DNA from 2 places in the Gymnodinialimonas hymeniacidonis genome. Region 2 is predicted to be linked to the other one. Evidence: riboswitches for the same ligand, from Rfam matches in the RefSeq annotation. Region 2 holds a riboswitch; the other holds the start of a gene.
What was found. Region 2 has a riboswitch for cobalamin ahead of V8J81_RS03895 (DUF1636 family protein). Riboswitches for the same ligand answer to the same signal wherever they lie in the genome.

Region 1 (8,523 bases), 2.9 Mb from region 2:
TTGTCGACGCTTCGTGATCCACCGTGTAGCCGTAGGAATATGGTGGATCGTAGATGACAATCGGTTCAACCAACTCGCGACCATCAGCGAAGACGCAAATGCGAAGCGACCCGACGCCAAACTGACCCGGATTCTCACTTTGAGAATGATCAAAACGCACTTCGATCACGTTGGGATCGTAAAGGTCCACCCGTGTGAGAAGTTGTGGGAAGATCTCCTCCGGAGGGCTGCGGAACTGAAGCTCAATCGTGCGCCGGAGCGTGATATCGTCAACAATGGCTGCATCAAATGACCCCGCCCAATCCTGCGCCGGGGTGGGAGCAGGCAAAGAGAGGATGATCGCCGCCAAGAGGGCGACGTTACTGAGTGCGGCACGCATGGGGATGCTCCTGCGGTAAGAATCGTTTTATAACTTACGTTATATAATTCCTACTGTTTGCCAAACCGCCTGTCCAGAGTTATATACCTCACATTATAAAATTGGTGTGATATGGCCCGCCCAAGAAGTTTTGACGAAGATACGGTGGTAGATGCCGCAATGGTGGCCTTTTGGCGTACGGGGTTTGATGACACCCCCATCAACGCGCTTGAACAAGCCACGGGCGTGAAACGGATCAGTCTCTACAACGCGTTCGGTGACAAGGAGGGTTTGTTCCTCGCCGCATTGGATCGCTACCATTTGGGAGCTGTCGAAGTGTATGAGGGCACGGTCGCAAAGGGCGAATTGGACGCCATCCAGAACCTCTTCAAGGCCATGAGTGCACCGGCGGATTCGGACGCGCCTGCTCATTCAGGGTGTCTGATGGTGAATACGGTGCTGGACGTGCGCCGCGCCTCGGAGGAGGTCAAAGAGCGGATCGAGAGTTACCGCAATTTGCTAAAGCGTTCCTTCGTTTCAGCGCTAACGAATGCACGGTCAAGCGGCCAGATGATTGCGGATGACCAACTCCTGAACCAGCGTGCAACTTATCTTCTTGGTTTGCTCTGGGGGGCCCTCGCGATGATACGCGTAGAAGGCAACACGACCGCTGCCAAAGATGTAGCCGCAGTTGGCAACGCAGTCATTGACAGCTGGCGCATCAAAGCTTGAAACCAATTGCAGGGCGATTGAACCAGTGTGAACTGGCCGCTGGCCGGACCACCTCGCGGCGCGAAAGCGTAGTGCAATCCGTGCTGAGTATGAAATGTGTGTCCGCTATGCGGCGTCGAACGCGGAAGACCCGTTTGGCCACCTCGATCATCTTCCTGCTTATAGATGGACCGTTGCGCAGATTTCGTGAATTTCGACCAACGCTGCTTCAGCGTGGGCCGTTCCAGCTTAAACGAGCGAAGTGGGACGGGGATGATCACGAACGTGAGCAGTCGAGATCAACATGCGCCCCGTCCCTTCTTGTTTACGTCGACGTCGATGGGCCCGTTTAAGGTCATATTTTGAGAGCGGGTTCCTATCACATCAGTGCCGCTAAAGAGTGAAGACGAGACAGAAACCCAGCACTAGTCAGAACCATAGCAAGGGGGTCGCAAAGGACCGCTATAGCGTGAGGTCCCTTAAGCTGTAGCCGACATCATGAGCACACACTGGACAGCCAAGTAGAGCGACCCGAGCGACCCGCAGGTGAAGCCCAAAATGCGGATGAAAGGGATGCCGGTGTAGTACAGCACCACGAATGCAGCACGGCCCAGCACGATAAGCGCTGCGGCAAGCGCCGGACCGTCACCGGAGACACCCAAATACGCTGCCCCCGCCAGAACGGGAACGATGTAGGCCGAAGACTCAACCTGGTTTTGATAGGCGCGCTGTATGCGAAGCCCGAGTGCACCCCGCTCAACCGTGGGCCGGTTGGAAGAAAAGCCATAGCCGAAGCCCTGACTCACGTAAGCGTAGACGATTTCGACCGTCAGCGCGGTCATTGTTACAAGTGCGAAGCCGATCAAGGCGGTTTCAAACGTCATGTTCTTAAGGTCTTTCTTCTGATTTTCGTATTTACGACACTGGCGTCAAAGCGATGAGTTGAGAGCTGCTCTGGTCTGTCGACGATTGCCGTGCATGGATCAGCGGTTGGTAATCCGGGTCTGTATACCAAGCGTCCAACGCAGCCTGGGAAGCGAACCGCAGGACTGCTGCGACATTGGCTGTGGGCGCGCCCTCCAGCGCGGAAAGCATTGGAGTGGCGACGATGGTCTCCACGCCATGACGGTCATTGATTGCCTTTAGGGGCCCGACATATCCAGCCTGAAAGCTGGCCATATCCTGGACCTCTAGAAGCGCGATGAGAAAAACCGGTTTTGGGGAATCCATCATGCTCTCCTCAGGCCGCTAGCCGGTCCATCCAATCGCGCAATGAGCGACCAATGGCTTCGGGATGATCTTCTTGAACGAAATGCACACCCGGTCCGAGGAAGACGTCTTCCAGATTGGAGGCGTTCGCTCTCACGTATTCAACAACGGGAGGAGGCATGAGGGCGCCCGGCGCCACGTGCAGCATCAATTTGGGCAGATCGGTTGAGTAGAGCCACGCGCCGTTCTCTGTGATGACGGCTGCAGTATCTGCTGGCTCCCCGGCGATCGGCACCTGACGCGGCCAAACCAAAGTTGGCAGACGGCTTTCTGGTGTTGGGAATGGTGCGCGATAATGATCGAGGACATCTTCGGAGAGCGGCGTTGCGACGGCCAGCCGACCGAGAACCTCTTCCACAAAGAAGTTGTTCTGCAGAACGGCAACCTCGCCTGCTTCTGACCTGAGCATTCCGAAGAGTTGTGCATTCGCCTCGCCCATCGCCTCAAGGCTGGGGGCTGGAAGGGCTGGCGGAATTCCAGCTTCCATGAAGGCAACGGCCTTGACGTTGTTCTCGTTCATGCGGGCGTAGCGCATTCCGAGGACAGATCCCCAGTCATGAATGACGAGAGTAATATCCTCCAAGCCCAAAGCTTCAATGAAGCCATCTAGATACTCGGCGTGCTCTGCGAATGTGTACCCAATGTCTGGTTTGTCGCTGTCGCCCATGCCGATCAGGTCAGGCGCAATCGCGCGGTATCGGGTCGTGGCGCCAGTAACATCGTCCAGAACGAACGGAATAATGTTGCGCCAAAGGTACGATGAGGTCGGGTTGCCATGCAGGAAAAGAACGACTGGTCCTTCACCTTCATCCACATAGGCCATCCTTGAACCGTTCACCTCCACGAAGTTCTTTTCGAAAGGCATTTCTGCGCTCGGAGTGAAGTCTTGTGCAGATGCAGGAAGCCCCGTTGCAATGGCCAAGGCAGCCACCGATCCTAGCAGGACTGTTCGGCGGGAAACGCGAACTCTCATATTGCTCTCCAGTCTTTGGTGAAGGGTGGGTCAGTCGACTTTGGACGTCAGGAAGGTGCGAAGGTGGTGCACCAGAGCCTCAGGCTCATCATCTTGGAGGTAATGGCGGGCGGTCTCGAACTCTGTGACACCGGCCTGCGGCAGGCGTTTTTTCCAAGCAGCCAATGCGCCGATGGGAATGAGCGGATCCTTCAAGCCCCAAAAAATATGGGCCGGGCCGTCGAACTGTTCGACATACGGACCTGTTTCTTCGAGCAGGATCTTGGCGGCCGGATGGCGCGTGTTCGTGGGGATCATGCGGGGGAACGCCATGACGCCTGCACGATCCGCCGAGCTTCTGAAAACATCCCGGTAGGCAGCTTTCACTGGCCCATTGCGCCTCGTTGCAGTGGCCATCGTCATCACTTGCCGTTCGAAAAAGCCAAGCCGCCGGACCATGAAATCACCCAAACCCTTGGACCGCATCATCAATAGGGGAGGTGGAAGCTTCAGCGCTTCGGGGTCCATACCGTCGACGGGCGGGTAGAACCCAAACGTGTTCATGACAACCAGTGCCTTGATGCGGTCGGGATGCCGAGCCGCTACGCCCAAGCCAATCGGCCCACCCCAGTCCTGCATCACAAGCGTTATGTTGGTCAGGTCCAGCTTGAGGACCAAATCCTCCAAATGGTCGATATGGGCTTTGAGCGTGTAGGCGTGCTCGTCGTCTGGCTTGTCGGAAAGCCCAAAACCGATGTGGTCTGGAACGACTACGCGCCGATCTGACGATAAGCCTTTGACCAATACACGATAGAGAAAGGACCAAGACGGGTTGCCATGAACCGCAAGAACGGTGGACCCGCCGGTGTGTGCGCCTTCGTCCAGATAGTGCATTCGCCCCATCGGAGTATCGATGAAGTGAGAGGCAAACGGATACTCGTCTTGCAGCCCTAGCTCTTTGATGCGGGGGTGCACCTGTGCCGCTGTGTCAAGCATGGAAGTCTCCGAACCACTGTCTGTCGCGTTGGTTCAGAGGTAGCATCGCAATTTCGCAACATCACGAAGTGTGTTTGCATCAAGTTGGTGCAATTTTGCAGATAGCGCATCAACTTCCTTGGATGACGGATTTCTTTCGGCGGAGGAGGTCTTCGGCAAAGCTCATGAAGGCCTGCACGCGGGCGGTCTTGCGTAAATCGTTATGCGTCAGGAGCCAGATGTCCCGGCTCTTTGTAGGAGGTCTCTTGCCGACACGCTGTAGTTCAGGGTCTGCATCCCCGAATAGGCACGGAAGTATCGCGAAACCGAGGCCTTGCCGTGCTGCCGCTTGTTGTGACGGGATCGTCGGAAAGACTCCCCAAATCGGAAGGTCGGGAAACTCAGATGATTGGACCCACTCTGGCGCGCCTTGCGTGCCATGCCCCCATCCGAGCCATCGACGATTTTTGGGGTCACGGGCCAAGTATTCGGACGTCGCATAGACGGCCTCGGTATAGGCGAAGAGCCGTTTTCCGACCAACGTTTCGGGTGGGTTATTATCCAGCCTCACTGCAAAGTCCGCTTCACGTCGCGCAACGTCTCGGATGGACAGCGAGGTATCAAATCGGAGTTCCACGGACGGGTTGTTCGCGACGAATTCCGGCAATTCCGGAATGAAAAGCGCGTTCAATAACGGCTCTGGCATCGTGACAGCCAAAGACCCCGCCAGTTCATCATCCAAACCTACAATGCTGCGTTCTGCATCAATGAGGGCTTCGTCAAAATCCTGCGCAACCGCAAACAGTCGCTCTCCGGCGGAGGTGAGCAACAGCCCATCGGGAGTGCGATTGAATAGGTTGGTCCCAATGCTGGCCTCCAACGAGTCGATCCGTCGGCCAATCGTTGTGTGGTGCACGCCGAGTGCATGCCCGGCGCCGCGGACTGTTCTATGCTGGACCACGGCCCGGAGCGTTTTGATCTCTTCCCAGTCCACTCTTGCCTCGCAAATACGCACCAACCAGATGATAATTCACTACATGATTACGCGAAAAGGCACCAGTAAGCTTCCTGTGAAGCAAGCTTTAAGGATGACCTGATGCCTCTCACAGCTCAATTTGACGCCCTCGGTGGACCCGAGAACATCAATCTTGTGGACCTGCCCGTGAAGCAACCCGGACCAGGTGAGGTTCAGGTGCGCATGCGTGCTGCAGGTCTCAACCGTGCTGAGCTTCTCTATGTAGCCGGAAACTATCTTGTTGAGCCTCCCATCCCGGCGGCCCCCTTGGGTGCGGAAGGCGCAGGTGAGATTTTGGCTGTGGGCAATGGCGTTTCGAACTTTATGGTAGGTGACAGAGTCTGCATTCTTCCAATGATGGACTGGGCGAAATACGGGACACTTGCCGAGGTTGTGAACGTCCCGGCTGAGGCATTGGAGACAATTCCTGAGGGCGTAAGCTTTGAAGACGCGGCCGCGTTCTGGATGGCATTTGCCACTGCATACGGCATGATCCTCGACAAAGGTGGTATGCCGAAAGAGGCAGATGGTAGGGTCGCGTTAATTACGGGTGCAAGCTCCAGTGTTGGGACAGCAGCGTTCCAAATCCTTACCGAAATCGGGGCGACCAGTATCGCGACGACGCGCACCCAAATGAAAGCGCCAGCATTGCAAGATGCAGGCGCGGATCATGTCGTCGTCACCGACGTTGAAGATCTTGCTGAGCGAGTTGGTACGATCACAGCTGGCAAGGGGGTCGATCTCGTTTGCGACTCTGTTATTGGAGACATGATTGCCCCCGCCGCCGAAGCATTGGTTCCTGAAGGCACAATGGTGTTGATGGGGTTTCAATCAGGCGAAATCCCTGGGCTTCCTTTCTATCCCATCCTCACGAAGGGCATTGCCATCAAAGGGTTTCACCTTGTTTGGCACTTGCTGGACAATGCCGATCGAAGGAAAGCAGCTGTGGATTTCCTGATGCCGCTCTGGGCGACAGGAAAACTGAAACCGGTGATCGATCGCATCTTTCCACTCGATGAAGTGTCTGATGCCTACGCTTACATGGCAAGCAATCGTCACCTGGGAAAAATCGTCGTCCGCATTCGATGAAAAGATCCTTCGACCTACGGTAAATCATGGTTCTGCCCGGACTTGGTGTCGTGGCGTTTGACGGGTCGGCTTCGAACACCGCTGACGAGACGCAATCAATCGGTGTGAGGCGACGGCCTATTCCAGACCTTCGAGCCGTACTCTGGATGCTGCAGGCGTGTCCCGCTTCGCCGACTTTCAAGCTCGTGACTATTCACACCAAACCAATAGGAACTACGAAAGACTGCTCAGAGCGCTGCTGTGATCCCAAAGATGAACCAACTCTATTGCACGGCAGACGGAATCAACCTACGGGTTACGGCGCAATTGGTCCCACGCCTTGTGGGTTAATAGGGAACACGGTGCGGTGCCTTGATATGTGCCAAGTCCGTGACTGCCCCCGCAACTGTAAGCGGTGAGTGTTTTGCATATGGTCACTGGGCCCGCCCCGGGAAGGCCGCAAGAACGCCCAGACCCGCGAAGTCAGGAGACCTGCCTTTTGCTTGTTTCAACCCTAACTCGGGCGGGGCGCCCGGTGGAGGAGACAGGTATGGCACCGACGGCATTCGCCGCTGACCGATCCGGTTCCCCGATGCGCCCGCATATGCGCGGAGGGCGACATGCACCGGACAACACCCAATCACCGCATCTCGGTTTGCACATCTTGCAAGCACAAAGGGGCCACGTGCGAGCCGGGATATGACCTGATCAAACGCCTGCGCGAGGCGATTGATGCGGCCGGAGACGCGATCCCCGAGGCATTCGAGATATCTGGTGTGGCCTGCATGGCGGGCTGCGACCGGCCTTGCACAATCGCCTACCATGGCACACGCAAGGCGACCTACTTGTTTGGCGACATTGATGCCGACGAGGATATCGAGGCGCTTGTTGCTTTCGCACGCCAATATTCAGTTCTGCATGATGGATGGTGCAGTTCGGTCGACCGACCGGGCAAATTGCGCCGGACCACTTTGGCCCGTGTTCCTGCGGCCATAACCATCGTTGAGCACAGCCCGGAGCCTGTGCAATGAGGGCGGCGGATTTGGTTGTCGAAAACGCCTCCTGGGCGTCGCGCGGGGCAGAAGGATTTTCACTACACGCCACCAGTTTCTCGGTCGCGGCTGGTCGGCTTTTGGGCATTGTCGGGCCAAACGGCGCTGGAAAGTCGACCCTTTTGCGGCTGCTCTATCGCTACAACATGCCCGCAACAGGTCGGATCATGGTGGGGGGCGACGACATCTGGGCGATGCCGCCGCGCAAGGCTGCTCGGAAGGTTGCTGCAGTCTTGCAGGAACAGCCCACCGATTTCGCCCTGACAGTTGGCGAGGTCGTGGCTTTGGGCCGGGTTCCCCATCGCGACGGGTTCAGCGCAGGCGGCGCAGCGGAAACTGCGATAATTGAAGCGGCATTACTGAAGCTTGATCTCGCTCACTTGGCGTTTCGCCAAATGGGCACCCTTTCTGGCGGGGAACGGCAGCGCGTGATGGTTGCCCGAGCCTTGGCTCAGCAACCGCAGGTGCTGATCCTTGATGAACCGACAAATCACCTCGATATCCGGCATCAGCTTGAAGTGCTGGATCTGATCCGAAACCTCGACCTGACAGTTGTGACCAGTCTGCACGATCTGAACCTTGCGGCTGGGCTGTGCGACGACCTGCTCATCCTCAAACAGGGCAAGGCACTAGCGTTTGGAACCCCTGCAGAGGTTCTGACCGAAGATCTTGTCACCAGCGCCTTTCACGTCGATGCAAGGGCCGATTGGCTCAACCGTTCAGACACGCGCCACTTCACCTTCCATTTGCAAACCAAAAGGACTCCCCTGCAATGAAAACGCTCACCCTATCCGCAGTCTTCAGCCTTATCGGCACAGTCGCACTGGCACAGACCATTGTGCAGTCCTGCGAGCGCGAGGTTGCATTCGAAGGCGTGCCGCAGGCAGCGGTTTCCCACGACATCAACCTCACCGAGATGATGCTGGTTCTTGGGCTGACCGACCAGATGATCGGCTATACTGGCATTTCCGGCTGGAACAAGTTGGACGAAGAAATGCGCGCAGGGGTCGAGGAATTGCCCGAACTGGCCGAGCGTTACCCGACAACGGAAGTGCTGGTAGGGGCCGAGGCGGATTTCTTCTTTGCCGGTTGGAATTACGGCATGAGGGTCGGCGGTGAAGTG
Region 2 (8,523 bases):
ACACCTGCGCCATGGCGTTCCGCAAGGTTGGCAAGGCCCAAAGCCTGCTCCGCCGTCATGGTGTCCATCCAAAGCCGAATGCGCACCATCAGGCCGTCATCGAGCGGCATCGGCCGCACCACGCTCGGGCACCAGCCCCAGGTCTTGCGGTCTACACTCACTCCGCCGCCTCCAGCGCCGCCCGGATCGAGTTCCGCCGCGACACCCAAAGCCCTGCCGCATGGAGCGCTGCAAACCGGTCCCGCATCGCGGCCAGCGCTTCGGGGTTGGCATCGGCCAAAAACGCCTCAACCGCATCGTCCCCCAACGTCGCCTCATAGTACAAATCGAACAGGTGTGATGGGACAACATGGGCCAATTGCGCGAAGACCGCCATGTTTTCCAAGGTCGCCGCAATTTCCGCCGCCCCCCGAAACCCGTGCCGCTGCATCCCCGCGATCCAGCCCGGATGCGCCGCGCGGGCATGGACGACGCGCGCCACTTCCTCGGTCAATGCGCGCGCCCTTGGCCGCTCTGGGTCGGTGACATCCAGATGATAAAGCGCCGCCTGCCCGCCCGTGACACCCTGCGCGGCGGCAAAGCCCGCCTCATGCGTCGCGTAATCCTCGGCCAGCAGAATGTCCGTCTCAGGCAAGTCCTGCAGATGCACAAACGCATCCGCGCCCGCGACCCGCGCCGCAATCCCCTCCGCATCCTTCGCGATCTTGTCGCCGTCCAGCGCATAGGCCGATGCGGCGAGCCAAGCCTCGCCCGCCGCGCGCTTGGCATCCTCGCTGTAGTCGCCCAAATGCGCGCCCATCCCCACGCCGAACGCCCCTGGCGCCGGCCCATAGACCCGCGCGCCCTCCCGGCCGACATAGGGGTTCCAATCCGCCGCCTCATCGCGGCCCGCCAGGGCCCGCACGGCCTGCTGGAACAAAGCCGACAGCGTCGGGAACACATCGCGGAACAGGCCCGACACCCGCAAAGTCACGTCGATCCGGGGCCGGTCCAACTCCGCAATCGGCAGCACTTCGATGCCGCTCACCCGTTCGCTGCCGTCGTCCCAAACCGGCCGCACGCCCAGCAGCGCCAACGCCATGGCGAACTCTTCACCCGCCGTGCGCATCGTAGCTGACCCCCACAGGTCCACGATCAACCCTTTCGGATAATCGCCCTCCTCCTGCAAATGCCGCCGGATCAACTCATCCGCCAAGACCTCGCCCTGTGCATAAGCTGCCCGGGACGGCACCGAACGCGGGTCAGTGGTGTACAGATTCCGCCCCGTCGGCAGCACATCGGTCCGCCCGCGATAGGGTGATCCGCTCGGCCCCGCATCGATCCGCTGGCCCGCCAAGGCTGCGAGGAGGCTGGAGCGTTCCGCGACAGCCGATGAGGTGCTGTCAAACGCCTCAACCTCCGGCCCCGCCCGGCCCCACACATGCAACCCATCGCCGAACTGGCTGTCCTTCACATCGCACACGAACCGGTCGATCCGCGTGATCGCCTCGGCGCTGCACGACGCCGCCTCAAGACCCAGATCGGCCTCCACGCCCAATGCCTGCGCCTCGGCCCGGATATCTTCTTGCAACCGGTCACGCCGCTTCGGGTCCAACCCATCCGCATTGGAAAACTCGTCCAGCAATGCCTCAAGCCGCACCAGCCGTGTGGGAGTCTCGGACGGCTTCAGAGGTGGCGGAATGTGACCCAGCGTAATCGCCCCGATCCGCCGTTTTGCCTGCGCGGCCTCGCCCGGATCGTTCACAATAAACGGATAGATCACCGGCAGATCGCCGGTCAGCGCCTCGGGCCAGCATGCCTCAGACAAGGCCACTGATTTGCCCGGCAGCCATTCCAACGTCCCGTGCGCGCCGATATGAATCAGCGCATCGGCGTGCTCCTGCATCCAAAGGTAGAACGCCACGTAGCCATGGCGCGGCACGCGGGCGAGGTCGTGATATTCTGCGTCCCGCAGCTTGGGATTGCCCCGCTCAGGCTGCAACGCCACCCAGGTCTGCCCGCGCCGCAGGATCGGCAGGGCCAGCCCCTCCTCGGATGCATCCGCATCCTCCTCGCAGCTGCCCCAGCTCGCTTCCAGATCGTCGCGCAACGCTTTGGGAAGGCGTGACAAAGCCGCCTTATACGCGGCGAAGGGCCAGACCAGGCGCGCCGCGCGCAGATCGTCGGCGCTGAGCCCGCTTGCCTCGCCCAGATCCTCCAAAATCGCCCCGGCGGAGGCGATGGCATCCAGGCCTACGGCATGCGCCAGGTTCCACTCCCGCCCAGGATAGGTGCTCAGCACCAAGGCCACGCGTCGCTCCTCAGACTCGGCCAGCTTGTGCCACGCGGCCACCCGTTTTGCCACCGCTTCAACGCGCCCCGCATTGGCCCGGTGCACAAACCGCGCGAATTGCAAAGCCTCGTCGCGCGCCTGCGGTTCCTTGAAACTGACCGCGCCGCCAAAGATCCGCCCGTCCACCTCGGGCAAGACCACATGCATCGCCAGATCGGCGGGTGACAACCCGCGCTCGGCCTCGGCCCAGGCTTCTTCGGTCGAAGTTGCCAAAGCCACCTGGAACACCGGCACCTCGCCCGCATCGAGCGGCGACGTGCCAGACGCCCCCTTCCCCGAAAACGACGTCGCATTCACCACGGCCACCGGGGCCAGATGCGCAACCATCCGGGCCATCCACTCCGCCGCTCCGGGTGCCTTCAGCGACGGCGCAAACAGGCCCATGACCGCGAACCCTTGCGCTCGTAACGCGTCAAACAGGGCCTCAATCGGCGCCAGATCGGCGGCCACAAGGTACGACCGGTAGAACGTCACCAGCACCAGCTTTTCACCGCACGCCAAAACCGGGCAACACACCCCGTGCTCCGGCGTCCAGCCGCCCACTTGCGCCACGCCCTTCGCACCTTTCACCGGCCCCGCATAAAGGCCCGAGGCCAAGGCCATCTGTTGCAACGCCGCCTGCGCGGCCACAGCCCCGCCCGCATCACAAAGATGCTGCAACCGCCGCAGCGTGCTGACCGGCAAGGTCGAGATGTCATCGAGCCGCTTATCCTCCCGCCCATCGGCAGGCAGCACGGCCAGCGCGATCCCCTTGGCCCGACAAAGCGCCTCGATCTGCTGCAAGCCATAAGGCCAATAGGGCACGCCGCCGATCAGGCGGATCAGGATGCCCTTCGACCCCTCCAACGTCTGCTCCACGTAAGTGTCGACAGACAAAGGATGTTTCAGCGCGACGATATTCGCCAGCCGCAAGCTCGGCAAAGCCCCGTCCGACCGTCGCCAGCCCTCCGCAAAGGCGCCAAGGTCCGAGTCTGACAGCGACAAAACCACAAGATCGGCAGGCGTCTGCGCCAGATCCTGCGGGGTCTCCGTCTCCTCCAACCCGTGGCTTTCGCGGAAGATGACGTGCATCAGTCCTCTCCCGCCTCAAAGACAATCCGTTTGCCCTTAAAGGCCAAAAGCGCCTCTTTCTCCGCCCCCTCTAGCAGTACGCCAATCTCCCCTTCGGGCCGCTTTGTCGGATCGGTGTAGCGAATTATCTCAATGCCGGTGACCTTCAGCTCGCCATCTGGAAACCGCGCCGTATCTCCGACACGGACGATCCCCTCAAGTTCGGCAAAGACGCCGACACAGCCGCGCCCGGTGATCTGGAACGCCTCCTGCAAGACCCCGCTTGCAGGGCCTCGCCGTTCGCCATGATCCACCGGCCGCACCATGTCACTCGGCGGCCACCGTTTCCGGGGCCAGCACCGCGCGGATCGCCGCCGGGTCGACATCGTCATGCTCGGCGATCACCACCAGACGGCCCGCGCGAGGCCGGTCGCCCCAAGGCTGGTCATACTGATGCCGCACCCGCGCACCCACAGCCTGCACCAGAAGGCGCATCGGTTTGCCCGCCACATCTGCATAGCCCTTCACGCGCAGGATGTTCTGCTCAGTCGCAAGCCGCTCGATCCGCGCCACCAAATCCGCCGGGTCCGCAACGGGTGCGATGTTCACAACGATGCTCTCGAAATCATCATGCTCATGGTCGTCATGCCCGTCGTGATGCGAAGGCCGCGCGTCCATGTCATCCTCTGCCGCCGCTTCCAGCCCCAGGATCACGCGCGGATCAACCCGCCCCTCGGCTACTTCCACAATAGGCAAAGCCCGCGGCGCTTCCGCCTCGATCACCGCTTTGGCCTTAGCAACGCCCTCCGGCCCCGCCAGATCCGGCTTGGTCAGCAAAACGATATCGGCGCAGGAAATCTGATCCTCGAACACTTCGCTCAACGGCGTCTCGTGATCAATCGACTCATCCGCCAAGCGCTGCGCATCCACGCGCGCCACGTCCGGCGCGAACCGGCCATCGGCCACGGCTTCCGCATCGGCCAGCGCGATCACGCCATCCACCGTGATTTTCGAACGGATATCCGGCCAGTCAAACGCCTTCAAAAGCGGCTTCGGCAGCGCCAGCCCGGACGTTTCAATCACGATATGCTCCGGGCGCGGCTCCAACTGCATCAGCGCTTCAATCGTCGGGATGAAATCATCGGCCACCGTGCAGCAGATGCAGCCATTCGCCAGCTCCATGATATTCTCCGCCGGGCAATCGGGAATGGCGCACCCCTTCAGGATCTCACCATCCACACCCACATCACCAAACTCGTTGACCACAATCGCCAACCGCTTGCCGCCCGGGTTCTGCATCAGCTGCGAGATCAGCGTCGTCTTCCCCGACCCCAGAAACCCCGTCACGATCGTCACCGGCAGTTTCGCCAAATCAGCCATACCTTTAGCCTCCCAGTTTCGGCGCAGCCGGGGCGACCGGCGGAATGCGCGCAATGCAGTTGCGTTTGAAGTGTTCGGGCCGCTGCCGCCACGGGATCACCCCATCGCTCGCGTCCCGGTATAATTCCATGCCGTCGCGCAGCAGGTCCGTATGCGACGCCTCATCAAGGTTTCCGTACACATAGGTCCAACGCGCCGCGCCGCCCCGCATCACTGCAGAGCATCCATGATCGCAATTCTGCAGGCATTCCACCGGTGTCAGCGTCACGCCCTCGGGCATCCCCGCCGCGCGCAAATCTTCGTACAACCGCGTGCCGGGCCGTTCGCCATCCTCGGTCGCCTCGCCTCCGCGCAAACACTTCACGCAGACCAGAAGCTCGACCGGAGCCTTTTCGGTATCCATCATTCCCCCAAGCCCGAGGCACCCCGCCCGGCACATAAGTTCCAGTTGCGATGGCAGGTCTCCTGGCTTGTGGCCCACGCATCGTGTCGCCTTCCCGGGACAAGCCCAGTGGCCTTTTGACACGACGCAAACCACTCACAGTTGCGGGGGCAGCCGGGGCATCTCACCCCATTCCCTCTTCAGCGCCAAACCGGCGCACCATCGTCGAAAACACTGCTCACGCGCTGACCCGCTTGTCAATCGGCCCCGGCAATGTCACCCCTTCCCATGACGCCACGGAGGATCCCATGACCGAGACGCAAGACGAAAACGCCCGCCACAACGAGAAGATGAAAAAGATCAAGGCGGCGCGCGACAAGATGATGGAGACCAAGACTGAGGAGAAGGGCCTGATCATGGTCCACACTGGCCCCGGCAAGGGCAAATCCTCGTCCGGGTTTGGCATGGTCATGCGTTCCATCCAGCACGGGATGGGCACCGCCGTCGTGCAATTCATCAAGGGCAATTGGGACACGGGCGAGAAGAGCTTCCTGCGCGAACGCTTCGCCGATGAATGCCGCTTCTTCGTCTCCGGCGAGGGCTTCACCTGGGAAACGCAAGACCGCGAGCGCGACATCGCCGCCGCCCAGAACGGCTGGAAGATCGCGCAGGAGCAGATCCTCGACCCCGAAATCGACTTCGTTATGCTGGACGAGATCAACATCGCGCTCCGCTACGATTACCTCGATATCGACGAGGTCGTCGATTTCCTCCTGCACGAGAAACCACAGATGACCCATGTCTGCCTCACAGGCCGCAACGCAAAGCCCGAACTGATCGAAGCCGCAGACCTCGTCACCGAAATGACCCTCGTCAAACATCCCTTCCGCGACGGCGTGAAGGCCCAGAAAGGCGTGGAGTTCTAATGCCCAAGGTCGAAAATCCCAAGATCGACGAAGGCGAAGATGAAATCGGCCGCTGCCGCGCCGAACTTCTCTCCGATGCCGGTGGCCTGACCCAATTCGGCGCGTTCATCGAAACGCTCTGGCCCGGCTCCGCCGCCTCCAAAACCCATTGGCACGCCAACGAGGATGAGATGATCCACGTCCTCTCCGGCACCGTCACGCTGATCGAAGGCGACGCTGAGACCGACCTGATCCAGGGCGACACGGCCACCTTCAAGGCAGGCGTACCCGTGGGCCACCACCTAGAGAACCGCACCCAAGCCCCCTGCCGTTATCTCGTCATCGGCACCCGCTCCCACGACGATACCGTGACCTATTCCAAGACCGGTGAGACCGTCACGATCATCGCTGACGAAAAGGTCTATCGCGATGCGGAGGGCAACATCACGAAGGTCGAACCCTACCATGGCACCTGAGCTGATCGTCTGGGATTTCGACGGCGTCCTGAACCGCAATATCGTGGAGGGGCGGTTCGTCTGGGCCGATGATCTGGAGGCTGATCTGGGTCTCAGCCTCTCTAGCCTTCAGGACTACGTTTTCAAATCAGGCCGCATCCGGTCCGTGATCCGCGGCGAGGAAGAGCTGCATGATGTCGCCGCGGACTGGCTCGCCACCCAAGACACCGACATAACCCCCGACACCTTCATCACCTATTGGTACGCCAAAGACGCGCGCCCCGACACGCAGGTCATATCGCACCTGAAAACCCACCCGGCCCGCCACGTCATCGGCACCAACAACCCCGCAAGCCGCGCGGACTACATTGAGACTGAAATGGGCTTCTCCGCCCTTGTCGAACACGTCTTCGCCTCGGGCCGCATGAAACGCGCCAAACCCGACCCCGCTTATTTCCAGACCATCACCGACTGGTCCGGCGTCGCCCCCCAAGCCACCCTGCTGGTCGATGACCTCGCCCGCAATTGCGACGCCGCCCGCGCACTTGGCTGGCGCACCTTCCACTTCACCGACGCCACGCGGGACGAACTGCCAAAGGCCCTCGCTTGACCCGCGCGCTTATGATCCAGGGCACCGGCTCCAATGTCGGCAAGTCCATGCTCGTCGCGGGCCTCTGCCGCATCGCCCGCCAGAACGGCCTGTCGGTCGCCCCCTTCAAACCGCAAAACATGTCCAACAACGCCGCCGTGACCTCGGACGGCGGCGAGATCGGCCGCGCCCAGGCCCTGCAAGCGCTGGCCTCCGGCGTCGCGCCCCACACCGACATGAACCCGGTCCTGCTCAAGCCCGAAACCGACACAGGCTCCCAAGTCGTCGTGCAAGGCAAGCGCCTGACCACCGTCCGCGCCCGCGACTACGCCAAACTCAAACCGCAACTGCTAGAGGCCGTCACCGACAGCTTCCAACGCCTCAAATCGCACCACGACCTGATCCTCGTCGAGGGCGCAGGCTCGCCCGCCGAGGTCAACCTGCGCCCCGGCGACATCGCCAACATGGGTTTCGCGCGCGCCACCGACACACCCGTGATCCTCTGCGGCGACATCGACCGCGGTGGCGTCATCGCCCAGATCGTCGGAACCCAGACCGTGATCGACCCCGCTGACGCGGCCCTGATCAAAGGCTTCATGATCAACAAGTTCCGCGGCGACCCGAGCCTTTTCGACGACGGATACGACCTTATCAAATCCCACACCGGTTGGCCCGGCTTCGGCGTCATCCCGTGGTTCGCGCAAGCCCACAAACTCCCCGCCGAAGACGCGCTCGACATCGCCACACCGAACCGCACCGAGGGCCTGCACATCGTCTGCCTGCGCCTCAGCCGCATCGCAAATTTCGACGATATGGACCCGCTCGCGCAGGAACCAAATGTCCGCCTGACCATGCTCAACGCAGGCCACGCTATCCCCGGCGATGCCGACGTCGTCATAATCCCCGGCTCCAAATCCACGCGCGGCGATCTCGCCTTCCTCCGCGCCCAAGGCTGGGACACCGACCTACAGGCCCATATCCGGCGCGGCGGCTATGTCCTTGGCATCTGCGGCGGCTACCAGATGCTCGGGACGTCCATCTCCGACCCCGACGGCATCGAAGGCACCCCCGGCACAGACCTCGGCCTCGGCCTCCTCGACGTCACAACAACCATGACGCCGAAGAAAACCCTCACCGAGGTCACCGCCACCTACGCCGGCACCAACCTGCCCGTCCGCGGCTACGAGATTCATATCGGCGAAACCAAAGGCCCCGACCGCGCACGCCCCTTCGCCCATATCTCCGGCCAGCCGGAAGGCGCGCGCAGCCCCTCCGGCCAGATCACCGCCAGCTACCTCCACGGCCTCTTCCGCGACGACACGTTCCGCGCCGCCTGGCTGGCCCAATTCAACACCTCCAGCACGGCAAACTACGATCAATCCGTCGAATCCACCCTCGACGCGCTCGCCGACCACTTGCGCCAACACCTG

Region 1: it holds a riboswitch for cobalamin, as region 2 does, so the genes downstream of both, V8J81_RS18675 (DUF1636 family protein) here and V8J81_RS03895 (DUF1636 family protein) in region 2, are expected to answer to the same signal.

What each region holds. Positions count from the first base shown of each region.
Region 1 covers NZ_JBFRBH010000001.1:3,658,622-3,667,144, reverse strand. The annotation lists gene V8J81_RS18715 (SRPBCC family protein) at 1-379, opposite strand, end outside; gene V8J81_RS18710 (TetR/AcrR family transcriptional regulator) at 491-1,090, shown strand; gene V8J81_RS18705 (MAPEG family protein) at 1,549-1,953, opposite strand; gene V8J81_RS18700 (DUF1330 domain-containing protein) at 1,985-2,299, opposite strand; gene V8J81_RS18695 (haloalkane dehalogenase) at 2,310-3,203, opposite strand; gene V8J81_RS18690 (alpha/beta fold hydrolase) at 3,342-4,286, opposite strand; gene V8J81_RS18685 (LysR family transcriptional regulator) at 4,396-5,259, opposite strand; gene V8J81_RS18680 (zinc-dependent alcohol dehydrogenase family protein) at 5,362-6,369, shown strand; cobalamin riboswitch at 6,660-6,862, shown strand; gene V8J81_RS18675 (DUF1636 family protein) at 6,969-7,379, shown strand; gene V8J81_RS18670 (ABC transporter ATP-binding protein) at 7,376-8,176, shown strand; gene V8J81_RS18665 (ABC transporter substrate-binding protein) at 8,173-8,523, shown strand, end outside.
Region 2 covers NZ_JBFRBH010000001.1:761,121-769,643, reverse strand. The annotation lists gene V8J81_RS03915 (ferredoxin-like domain-containing protein) at 1-161, opposite strand, end outside; gene cobN (cobaltochelatase subunit CobN) at 158-3,403, opposite strand; gene V8J81_RS03905 (hypothetical protein) at 3,403-3,708, opposite strand; gene cobW (cobalamin biosynthesis protein CobW) at 3,710-4,762, opposite strand; gene V8J81_RS03895 (DUF1636 family protein) at 4,767-5,168, opposite strand; cobalamin riboswitch at 5,201-5,383, opposite strand; gene cobO (cob(I)yrinic acid a,c-diamide adenosyltransferase) at 5,453-6,070, shown strand; gene V8J81_RS03885 (cupin domain-containing protein) at 6,070-6,525, shown strand; gene V8J81_RS03880 (HAD-IA family hydrolase) at 6,515-7,114, shown strand; gene V8J81_RS03875 (cobyric acid synthase) at 7,111-8,523, shown strand, end outside.